3 regions of the Chroogloeocystis siderophila 5.2 s.c.1 genome follow, and region 3 is predicted to be linked to each of the others. Evidence: riboswitches for the same ligand, from Rfam matches in the RefSeq annotation. Region 3 holds a riboswitch; each other region holds the start of a gene.
What was found. A riboswitch is a leader RNA that binds a small molecule or an ion and turns the genes downstream of it on or off. The one in region 3 is predicted to bind cyclic di-AMP.
Positions count from the first base shown of each region.

Region 1: it holds a riboswitch for cyclic di-AMP, as region 3 does, so the genes downstream of both, NIES1031_RS01055 (hypothetical protein) here and ntrB (nitrate ABC transporter permease) in region 3, are expected to answer to the same signal.
Region 2: it holds a riboswitch for cyclic di-AMP, as region 3 does, so the genes downstream of both, NIES1031_RS18415 (universal stress protein) here and ntrB (nitrate ABC transporter permease) in region 3, are expected to answer to the same signal.

Region 1 covers NZ_MRCC01000001.1:226,166-230,208, reverse strand. Annotated here, with positions in the region: gene NIES1031_RS01065 (hypothetical protein) at 78-947, shown strand; gene NIES1031_RS01060 (DUF937 domain-containing protein) at 1,062-1,613, opposite strand; gene NIES1031_RS01055 (hypothetical protein) at 1,999-2,199, opposite strand; cyclic di-AMP (ydaO/yuaA leader) riboswitch at 2,338-2,476, opposite strand; gene NIES1031_RS01050 (YcjF family protein) at 2,783-4,043, shown strand, end outside.
Region 2 covers NZ_MRCC01000016.1:121,432-125,474, forward strand. Annotated here, with positions in the region: gene NIES1031_RS18400 (Dps family protein) at 1-218, shown strand, start outside; gene NIES1031_RS18405 (helix-turn-helix domain-containing protein) at 682-1,368, shown strand; gene NIES1031_RS18410 (Dps family protein) at 1,455-1,997, shown strand; gene NIES1031_RS18415 (universal stress protein) at 2,065-2,733, opposite strand; cyclic di-AMP (ydaO/yuaA leader) riboswitch at 2,835-2,977, opposite strand; gene NIES1031_RS26105 (hypothetical protein) at 3,026-3,154, opposite strand; gene NIES1031_RS18420 (tetratricopeptide repeat protein) at 3,163-3,855, shown strand; gene NIES1031_RS18425 (hypothetical protein) at 4,017-4,043, shown strand, end outside.
Region 3 covers NZ_MRCC01000014.1:48,062-52,104, forward strand. Annotated here, with positions in the region: gene NIES1031_RS16740 (ABC transporter substrate-binding protein) at 1-1,169, opposite strand, end outside; gene ntrB (nitrate ABC transporter permease) at 1,201-2,037, opposite strand; cyclic di-AMP (ydaO/yuaA leader) riboswitch at 2,145-2,293, opposite strand; gene NIES1031_RS16750 (sensor histidine kinase) at 2,524-3,747, shown strand; gene bchD (magnesium chelatase ATPase subunit D) at 3,860-4,043, shown strand, end outside.

The DNA.
Region 1 (4,043 bases), on a different contig from region 3:
ACCTGAAATAGCATACTGCCACATCGCCTACTTCAGGTGCTTCTGACCTCGCTACTGCCCTACCTAAAACTGTACAAATGCTACAAAACTTCTTCTCAGGATGGTTTTGCCCACAGCCACGCCTCAAGCTGTTAGTGGCTATGCTACTGACACCAGTGATCGCAGCTACGTCAATTCAAGCGGCGTCAGCCCAGTCGTTTGAAGCACTCACGTCTTCGTTAAGTCAATTGTCACCAGAAAAACAGGCTAGCGATCAGCCATCAGTATCTCTCGATCCATTAAATAGCCCTTATCCAATTCCTTGGAATTGGGTAATGAAAACTTACGAAGATGTTAGTTCGCAAGAAGGTTCGGGAGTGCGTTACTATCGCAGTCATTCGCTGCTTTCGCCTGATGGCGAGTATGCTGCTTACAGCCGCATTCAAATGCAAGTACAGCCAGAACTCTATCATAGTCAAGTCAGCAGTGTCATGTTTTTAGAAAACTTGCGCACTGGAAAGTTACAAGAAGTCAAAGCTTCATCTCCCTTAGCGCTGCATTTATTGATCCGTGGAGAATCAGCAGTACCAGGAATTATTTCAATTTTGTCTCCCATCGGTTGGTCAAAGTCGAGCGATCGCTTACTCGCGCGTCAATTTGAAGGTTTCTTTAATACTTCTGATGTGTCTGACTATGCTGTGATTTGGCATCGATACAAAAACCAAACAACAACACTTGCGCCAGCACAAACTTATCACGACCATGCCATGTCAATCCTACTCGGCTGGAGTCAAACTGACCCCGATCAAGTTGTCTTCCGAGTCGGTGAATTAGGTGATGAGCATTGGCAGATGTGGACAGTGGCAGAAAACGGTCAAACAACACCCGCAACAAGCATAGAACAACCTATTGTTTTCGGACTACAGCAAATGAAACTTTGGGCAGGCGAACAAATTGCTTCTCGATAGTATTACAGAGATCAGGGGTCAGGGTTCAGAGGTCAGAATAGTTCTAAACTCTCCTATTGTCCTAACCATCTTGACCACTGCTATAAAAGTGAGTATTGCTAATTGCTCAAGCGATTAAAAACGCGATTGACCAAGGTAACGTCCTGCAAGCTGTATAGCATCAGCAATATCTACCTCGCCATCGCCGTTGGCGTCTAAGAAAGTATCTAATACGGTATTTCGGTTATTAGTTTGAGTATTAGCAACTGGTGCATTTTGTACGCGGCTGCCGCTTTGCAATAGATTTAGCACAACAGGCACTAAAATAGGTAGCATTTGCACAATCATATTTGGATTCAAACCTGTGCGCTGTGCGGCAAATTGTGCGAGTTGTTGAATTTGACTTTGAGAAAACAACCCAGAAACCGCTTGCGGGTTTGGTGATGCACCGCTGTATTGATTGACAAACGCTTGTGTTTGGTCGTAACCATCTCTAGAACGCTTTTGCTGTAGTCCTGAGCGAACGTAATTACCTACAATCGACATTAACGATTGCATCGTCGATGGATTTGTGTGATAGCTATTGCTTAGCTGCTGTACTGTATTCAGAATGTTAACTAGCTGTCCAGAACTTGCTTGCTGCGAAGGATTATTGATTGCACCAAGAATTTGGTCAAAAAGTCCCATATGTCTATACTTATATCATGTATGACTTCAATTTTCCCTAGTCAACAAGCTGACGACCTCTAGCTAACAGTAGAAAATTTGCTCAAATCTGCGGTAACGTTCTTCCTTACTTTCTCCCCCTAATTGGGCTACGGTGTACACATAAATTTAGACTGGCGTCGCTCCAAGCTTTTTCACCCCCTTGCATCGGTGAAAGCGGGGTGAAACCCCAATCCCCACTACGTGAGGACACCGAGTCTCCTGTTGTAGGAACTGGCGTGGGCTGGGGGGCGGTTCGCCAGGGACTTTGCTAGATACCGACTATTTGTGTACACGGTAGCCATAATTAGGAAAGAGCGAGAGGGGCGAGAAGCCGCAAATTTGAATCAGTAAAATTGTACAGACACTATGACTCGGCTTGCATTAAAGATTTTGATCGGAGTCGAATGAGACGGTCAATACAGGCTTGACCATAGCTAATTGCCTCATCAAGCGTCTGAAAACAAAATGGTTCGCTGTAGTGATTTCCTTCTGGATCGGTGTAGTCTACGACGATACCGTTCAATTCTTGCTTTGCAAGTAAGATCCACTGTTTGTAGTAATTCATTATCCTTACCTCTGTTTACATGTAGCGACGGACGAGGTGGGCCGAAAGGTCAGCAGCTAACCCAAATTATTGATTAAGGGATACCTGCGAAGAGACCCTTAGGACAATTGCTTATATAAAATATAAAGCTAATGCCACAGGTACTCCTTCCATTGCCTACGAAGTTAGCTGACGGGCTAAGATTGGAAGGTATCTTTCTCTTATATAGAGATTCGCCCCGAACTTTGGTTCCTCCGTTCTTCAACGCAAGCGGTAGAAGATTAGGCTACCCACTAAACAACTGATCGCTAGTAGCAAATGGATACTTTATATCCATGGTAATAACTCATCAGCTATACCAAATATACTGGAATTGCTTTTGTTGCGCAATCATTTTTGTTGTAAATTGCTAGTGTAATATCTTGATACACAAAATTGAGTCAAGCTATAGCCTTAACCGCATCTAACTTTCAGAACTATATTAAATTTTTCTAAAGTTTCAAAACGCCTTGTTGTGATCGCCCTATTACCCCTGACGCAGTCAGGACAACAGCAAGCAGATTAAGATCAAAAGCATCTCCTGCGTTGTAGTGACTCTAAGACAATGCCTTTTCCACGCATCGTAATGCTGCTGATTGCCCTAATTGTTATCGTCGGGCTGTTGCTGTGGCTGTTTGCTAGCTTGTCACAGTTGTTATGGCAGTTGTCTTACACTTCGCCGTTCCTGGCGGATGTGCTGCTATTTCTGATTGTCGCCTTGGTTGTCTTGCTGATCGGTGTAGTTATCTACTACATCGCGATTGTCCAACGCGGTGAAAGGCGATCGCGACGACGGGCGCAACGGCAAATTCAAATTCCCGAAGACCGCACGGACGTTGCGGAGGAAAATCTGCGTGCAATCCAACAGCAATTGACACAAATTCAAGATGAAGTGGCGCGTCAAGCGTTACTCGCGCGATCGCAGGAAATTGAAGCAAGTTTATCGCGCGGTGCGTTGCGAGTCGTTGTCTTTGGAACAGGTTCAGCGGGCAAAACTTCACTCGTGAATGCGATCTTTGGGCGAATTGTCGGACAAGTCGCAGCACCAATGGGAACAACACAGGAAGGACAAACTTACAGCTTGCGGCTCAAAGGCATGGAACGCCGGATTTTGATTACGGATACGCCAGGAATTTTAGAAGCAGGAGTCGCCGGAACAGAACGCGAAAGACTCGCACGACAATTAGCTACTGAAGCTGACTTATTGTTGTTTGTTGTAGATAACGATTTACGGCGTTCGGAATACGAACCGTTGCAGACATTGGCAGAAATTGGCAAGCGATCGCTTTTAGTTTTGAATAAAACCGATTTATACACTGACATAGACCGCGAAACAATCCTCGCCCAACTGCGCGAACGAGTTAAAAACTTTATTGCACCAACGGATATTGTGGCGATCGCTGCGAATCCGCAACCTGTCGCGTTAGAAAATGGCGAAATTTTTCAGCCTGAACCAGATATTATGCCGTTACTGCGCCGCATGGCTGCGGTTTTACGTACTGAGGGTGAAGATTTAGTCGCAGACAATATCTTACTGCAATCGCAACGACTCGGCGAAGAGGCACGGCAGATTATTGATGCTCAGCGGCGTCGTCAAGCGGATCAGGTTGTAGACCGTTTTCAATGGATTAGTGCAGGTGTTGTCACAGTAACGCCGTTACCAGGTGTTGATTTACTCGCCACCGCAGCGGTGAATGCGCAAATGGTTGTCGAAATCGGGAGAATCTACGGCAGCGATTTGAATTTAGAACGCGGTAAAGAGTTGGCACTTTCTTTAGCAAAAACGCTTGCAAGTTTGGGGATTGTCAAAGGGGCAATTCAACTGT
Region 2 (4,043 bases), on a different contig from region 3:
CCGAGCTAAGCTCGATTCCAGAGACGAAGGGTGTTCCCAAAGCTGAAGACATGATTCGGCTATTAGTAGAAGGTCAAGAAGCAGTCGTCCGCACCGCACGTTCAATTTTCCCTGTTGTTGAGCGCGTCAACGACGAGCCGACGGCGGATCTTTTAACGCAGCGGATGCAGGTTCACGAAAAGAATGCTTGGATGCTTCGCAGCTTGTTAGAGCAGTAAGAGGGTTCAGAGGTCTGAGCTTAGATTTTAGTTAAGGTGATTTTGCCCCTTTAATCCCCACAAGTGGGAGACTTTGAGGAGATCTTGGCGCAAAATGATTTGTTGTAAGGAAGAAGCCTTAGTAATTAATAAGACCTCCTGCATGAATTGCACTCTTCCTACGACTCCCTTCGGAGCTATCTAGGCAAAGCCTACCTTCAGACACTAAAACAAGATTTGTGAGAGGGTAGGGCATGCCTTTTTGTTTATTTAGGTGCGATATTCATTCGCGATCGCATTCATAGCAGAGATCAGTTAACAGTGGACAGTGAAGAGAGTGTGGGAAGACTGTTTCAACTTACGCGTGGCGTGTTCAATGTCCTAACTACCTCAACGAAACTGCTATACGCAGGAGGTTTAAAGATTAAGGTTGTTTTCTCATCCGTGTTTTTTGATATGGCTTTATTGTTGCGACAATTAAGCTATGAACGCACAAGACAAATCCTCAAGTAGGAATCCAGAATTAACTTCCGATTCCGATCACCTTACTGCTGCGTTACAAACACAAATGCAGCAGGTAGGCTTATCGAGTTTCAAAGCGTTGGCTGATGCAGCGGAAGTTTCGCCGCAACAGATTCGCAAGTTACGTCGTGGCGAAGTTGGGCAAATGCGTGTGGAAACTCTGCTCAAGCTTTCGCAAGTGCTACAAGTATCATTAGATGAGTTATTAGATACTTTTTCTAGTGCAAGTACTCAGGCAATGCTACAGCAGCCAGATACATTAAAACAAGAGTACCAAAGATTGCAGCACTTACTCGAACAGCAGCGCGAAAACTTATGGCAGGAGTTTCAGCAATCAAGTCTACAACAGCTTGAGTCCTGGTTGGTGCAATGGCCAACAGCAGCACAAAAAGCGCAGGAAAATCCGCAATTACCTGCTGTGCGGTTGTTACCTTTAATGCGACCTGTGGAACAGTTATTGCAATCTTGGGGAGTCGAAGCGATCGCACCTGTAGGAGCAGAATTGCCATATGACCCACAAGTACATCAACTCTTAGAAGGAACTGCACAGCCAGGTGATCGCGTTAAGGTACGTTACACAGGCTACCGTCATGGAGAAAAATTACTGAAGCGCGCGCAAGTAAGTTATGTCGCCCCGTGGAGTCCTTGAAACAATCTCCCCTTTGGCTGATGTTCTTCTCGGCTGAGATTTGTTCCACTATGTATGGACGAACAAGAAGAGTAAAACCAGGAATTATGCGTAAGATCAATATTGGTTTATCTGACGAACAACGCGCGGGTGTAGTTGAATTACTTAACCGCGACTTATCTGACGCGTATCTAGTTCTCATCAAAACTAAAAAGTTTCATTGGGATGTCATTGGTCCCCAATTTCGCTCACTCCACGAAATTTGGGAAGAGCAGTACACAGCTTTAACCGAAAACATTGATGCGATCGCTGAGCGCGTACGTGCATTAGGTGGTTTTCCTGTCGGTACCGCAAAAGGTTTTCTAGAAAACTCTACTATTAAAGAGCAAGAAGACAATATTCCCCTAGCTACTGAAATGGTTGCTCAGCTAGTAGACGATCACGAGCAAATTATCCGCAATCTACGCGATCACGTTGATCAGTGTTCTGAAGAATTTCATGATGAAGGTACATCTGACTTTCTTACAGGCTTAATGGAGCAGCATGAAGAAATGGCATGGATGTTACGCTCCTTTATCGAAGGCGAATCTTTAAAAGCAGATGGTTCTAAGCCTGAGGCTGAAATGAAAGTTCCTGCTCAAGTAAAATAATTGGGCGTTGCTGAACAGAAGTATGATTTGCTCTCCTCGCCCCCAAGCCTGGGGAGCAACTGCTTATTTAGTGAACGCAAGCAAGTGTCTTTCCTGTGGCAAAGTCCATACCTAGAACAGCGCACGGAAAATCATTACCAAGTTGCTGAACAATAGGGTGATTTGCTGAGTTGCAGCCTAAAAATAGTAAAGCTGCATCTTCTGACTCCACAACGGCTCTAAGTTCTTGAGCGACGTCACCAAATCGCAGATGAGTCACAAGCGAACCTCGCCATTCTGCTGCAAGGCTTTTTGCTTGCCATAAAATCAGGTCAGCTTGTTCAAATAAATCGGGAGATGTAATGCGCGGCTGTATTGCTATTTTCCAAGGAGATGAACTTGCTACCGGTTGAAATGCTATTTGGGCTGATTGCTGCAAAGGCTTCTCGTTGTAAAATCTGCTGATATCAAAGGCAGGAGAAGTTGGACAATGATGCCGCTGAGCGTGTTCTTCGGCAACATAGACTACACGAACAGTCACTTGCTTTTGAGTCGCTAAGCGAGTTTGATGGGCAATCCATAGTGTCAAATCTAAAGCTGTCTGACTGTTAGGAGAACTGTTATAACCAACAACAAGGTTAACAGATGTGGTGATCGCATTTTGACGATGCGATGCTGGTGGTAGCAACATCATTCTTTCTATGGCATTCGTACCCATTGCGCTTTGTAGACGCGCGAGCATTGGCTTGATATTCATGCGTTTAGATAACCTTATGTCAAAAGCAGGTACAAAAAAACTGAGCAGTACGAGCCTCAGACACTGAATGAGATACAAGACATTGTGACAATGCTTACTCTTCAGTCTCCTCTCGATGCCTACGAAGTTAGCTGACGGGCTAGGACTGAGAGATGTCCTTCTACCTTAATTGGGCTGATTAGATAATTAAGGCTTAATAGATACGCCCCATAACTTGGTTCCTCCGCTCTAGCTTTCTTTCAATGCGTTAAGTGACTACTTTAAAAGAAGTATCTAGATTAGGCTGACTTACTCAAACTTTGTAGATCGTATCATCAATCATGACATCAATCAACAACAAGAGCGATCGCGCTTCAGTTGATTGCACAAACTCTAAAATTATTGGTAAAAATCTAAGATGAAAAGATAACGCCTCAGGCATTTAATGCGATGAACCATAAGTTCAAAGTAGTTGCATGGATTAAACCTTTCGGGTACTTAGCACTCGGTCTAACAGTTATTAGTACATCTCGTACGGTGCTCGCTAAAACATCTGCAACAAATCACAATCACAGCAATGTAATTGCACGCCGAACCGCATTGCCAACTCAGCAAGAATTCCAGCTAGCGCAGATGGGCGAAAACCGAGATGAGGAGCGAACTCGATTCATTCAAGCTGCTGATGCTTTATACAGTCAAGCGAAATTTACCGAAGCCGAGGAACTTTTACGTAAGTTAATTGAAAGATATCCAAAGTATGCTGTCGCGCACTACAAACTGGGAAATGTACTGTTTCGTCAAGAAAAAGCCGAGGAAGCGATCGCTGCCTATCAACAAGCAATTGAACATAATTCGCGCTATGCCTTAGCTTATAATGCGATCGGTATGGTTTTAGCACGTCAAGGTCGATGGCAAGAAGCAATCGCTGAGTATCAAAAAGCACTAGAAATTAATCCTGAGTATGGTGAAGCTTTGACACATTTGGGACAAGCATTTTGGCAACAGGGAAGACGCGACGAGGCTTTAGCATCCTTAGAAAAAGCTTTGAGTATCTTTAAAGCCCAAAATCGCCTCGATCAAGCTTATCGGCTAGAACAACTGTTAAGAGACTTAAAGTCAGATGATGACCCTTCTGTAGCATAAAGTAGATTATTCTCAAGTTAGATGCCAGCAAGTCCAGAAGACGTATACTCTGTAAGAATTCGCTAAAACAACAGTCATTCTGTTTGGATTTATACCACTAGACTGAGCGATCGCTATTTGAGATTGCTTTGAGAGTATACGCCTATAGAGGGATTCTTTGCATGGTAGATGCACAAACAACAGAGAAC
Region 3 (4,043 bases):
GCTGCTTGCGTCATCAACCAAATGCTTTCTGATTGCCACATGAAAGTTGAGTGATCGTTGGGAATTTGAGCAAGGTTCGGCGGTAAATCAAAGAAAATAGTTGTATCAGGCGATCGCGCAATTCTTTTTTGGTTATCAAAACCGCCGTAATTGTATTCGCCGACAATTGCTGCGCGAGTTAAATTCAGCTTGGCACCAGTAAAAGACTTATTTGTAATAATTTCGGCAACTTCTTCTCGATTGTTAGGATTGCTGCAATACTGACAGGCTTCGATCATAGCTTTGACAAGCGATCGATAAGTCTTAGGATTTTCCTCGATGAAGGACTCCATCACAGCTAGCAGTCTGTCTGGGTGTCCTTGCCAAATCTCTTTTCCTTGGGCAAAAGTAAAGCCAATACCTTCATTTCCAGTAATTGCCCGTGTATTCCAAGGTTCTGCCACCATATAAGCTTGCATCGCACCAATCCGCATATTGACTACCATCTGTGGCGGAGGAACAATAATGATGCGAAACTCTGCGTCGGGATCGACTCCTGCTGCTGCGGCTAAATAACGCACAAAGTACTCATAAATTGCCGAACTCAGTACAACAGCCCAAACTTTTTGTTCTGCTGGCAAATTCTGAAAATAGCGACGAAAATCTTGCCCAAACTCAGCTAAATTACGGTTATACTCCTGCCAAGGACGCAAGCCTGATTCCCACATTGCTTGATTCATCGTCATTGCGTTACCGTGACGGTGAATTGTCATCGCAGCACACAAGGGTGCATGACGCGCACCTTCTGCACCTATACGGGCATTTGTGACAGCGCCACATACCACAGGAGAAGCATCAAGGCGACCAAAAATAATGCCATCGCGAGATGTACCCCAGCTTGCCTCACGACTAAGTGTGACATTTAAACCATATTTGCGAAAAAACCCTTTTTCCCATGCCACCGCAAACGGTGCACAATCATTGACAGGGACGTATCCTACAGTAAGGTTAGGTTTTTCTAATGTTTGTGGATCGACGACTTGTTCCACTGCCAAAGCAGCAGTAGATAGTCCTTGAGGTGCGCGATTAGCATTAATAGCACACGCAGATAATGCCGCACTACCTGCTGTCGCACCCATTCCTAAGAGAAAGCTTCGCCGACTCCAATAGTTCTTGTCGGTATAATTCATATCAGCAATTAGTAGTCAATATTAATAGTTCTTAACTTTTCGGGCGATGCGTTACCAATTCCTGAATATTGCCCACAGCATAATCAAGCACCAATCCTGTTAAGCCAATAACTAATACAGCTAGGAAGACTGAACTTAAATTGAGGCGACTCCATTCATCCCAAACAAAAAAGCCAATACCAACACCACCTGTAAGCATTTCTACTGCAACAATTACGAGCCATGCAATGCCGAGACTGATTCTTAAACCTGTAAAAATGTAAGGTAAACTCGCAGGTAAGATAATTTTGGTAATCTGTCGCCAACGCGGCATTTCCAGCACTCGCGCTACATCGATATAGTCTTTATTAACGCTAGAAACTCCCAAAGCTGTATTGATAATTGTGGGCCATAGTGAAGTGATGAAGATGACAAAAATAGCAGAGGGATCGGCTAAATTAAAGATAGCAAGCGAAATAGGTAGCCATGCGAGTGGCGATACAGGTTTGAAAATTTGAATTAAAGGATTGAGGGCTAGCAAGGCTTGTTTAGACATCCCAATCAGAAAACCAATCGGTATGGCGACTAAAGCACCTAGTCCAAAACCAATTAATACCCGTCTTAAACTTGCCAGTAATAACCAACCAAGTCCTAAATTTCCAGGTCCCCGTCGGTAAAATGGGTTCAAAATGTAGTCTAAATTGGCAATGAGTGCCTCAACTGGGGTAGGCATTAAGTTGGTTAAGAAAGTGGCAATAAACCACCACAGAATAATCACTCCTAAGAAACCAGCAGCAGGAAGTAGAACAGCATCCCGCACTACAATAGGTCGTACTTTTTTCCAGGTACTCTGTCCTGCAACTGCTAAAACAGCAATCAGGTTAAACACTATTAAACTCCCCTCAGGATTAAAAGCAGGCACAAAAAACTATGTGCTTTACTACCTAGGAATACTGACGAGAGCAAACTATTAGTAGTAATAGGAATGCTAACTCTTCAGTCTCCTCTCAATGCCTACGAAGTTAGCTGACGGGCTAGGATAGAGAGTTATCCCTCTGCACTTAACAGATACGCCCCAAAACTTTGGTTCCTCCGCTCTAGACTTTCCTTACAAGGCAAAAGTCTAGATTAGGCTGACTTACTCATGATAATTTTTACTACCATAGCACAGGGGTGCCACAATATCAAGATTCGTTACGTCTTAAGGATTTTCAGGGTGAACTTTATAAAGTTGCGATCGCTTCTAGCACTGCGCTGTACGATTGCCACAAAGCATGAATCAGGCTCGCGTCAATAATTCAGTGGGCGATCGCTTCACAATTACACTAAGTTAAGACAAGTAGACTTGCTTCGTGCTGTTCTAAATACTGCCAAAATGTTTGATTTTAGCCAGATATTGCTTGATAAAAGTGACACAATCATTGAAAACTGGGTAGAAGCTGTACGCCGAGATCGGCAGATTGAAAGTACTGAAGGTATGTGCTACACAGCAATACGCAATCACGTACCTTATGTCCTCAAAGCTATGGCTACAGTGCTATCAAAAACGACAGAGGATGATCTTCAAACCCTAATTGAGGCAAGTTTAGTACACGGCATTCACCGTGCGGAAGAAGGTTTTGACCCACTGGAAATTGCCCGCGAGTATCGTTTACTAAGACGAGCAATTTTCTCAGCATTAGAACCAGATTTACAGCAAGTCTTGTCAACAGAAGTTATTCGAGTTTTTCGCCTCATAGATGCAGTTGTCGATGATGCGATCGCGCGTTGTTTTCAAAGTTATGTAGATGAGCGCCTACGCGAATTACAGCAACTCCAATCGCAGTTAACACTACACAATCAAGAACTGACACGCTTAATTCGGGCAAATCAAGAAAACTTCTCACACCTTGCCCATGAACTCAAAAATCCTTTAACCTCAATCATTGGTTATTCCGATTTATTTATCCGCCTACAAAACAAAACCGAAGTCAAAGATAACTATAAAAACATTGAACATATCGAACGCGTATTGCGCAATGGTAGACATTTGCTGCGCCTAATTAATGATGCGCTAGAAATATCGCGGTATGAAGCAGGGAAAATGACACTTCATCCTGCACCAACCGACACGTGCGTCGTTATCCAAGATGTGCTAGATATGCTACAACCGATGGCGCAAGAAAAAAATTTGCAGATCGCTGTAGACTTAGCAAACGCTCCGAAACAAGTCATCACAGACGCGTTACGTTTTCAGCAAATTGTTACAAATTTGGTAAGCAATGCCATTCGTTACACCCCCGCAGGAAGTATAACCATCAAATGTTATACACTAGAAGACAAATGGGCGATCGCCGTCAGCGATACCGGAATTGGTATCGCCCCCGAAGATCAATCAAGAATTTTTGACCCCTACTACCGCGTTAGCGACATTCCAGAATCACATCTACCAGACAGCACTGGGTTAGGACTCGCAATCGTGACTCGCTTAGTTAAACTTTTGCAAGGCGAAATCAAACTTGTTTCCCAACTTGGAATCGGTTCAACATTCACGGTAATCTTACCAATGGAAGTAAATGAGAGTTCAGAAGTCGGGGATCAGAGATCAACGTCAAAATAGTACTGTTGAGTGTTTTAATCTGCGCAAAGATGTGCAAGATATAAGCATTCCCATATTATAAAATACCCCTGACCTCTGACCTCTAACCTCCGATCCCTCTTTAGTAAAAACAATGCCTGTACTCAACACCTCCTCAACTGTGACAGCATTTCCCTTAACCGCTGTTGTTGGTCAAGAAGCCATAAAATTAGCACTGCTACTCGCAGCCGTCGATCCAGGCTTGGGAGGAGTCGCGATCGCAGGTCGTCGGGGTACGGCAAAATCAGTGATGGCACGCGCCCTGCACGCACTATTAC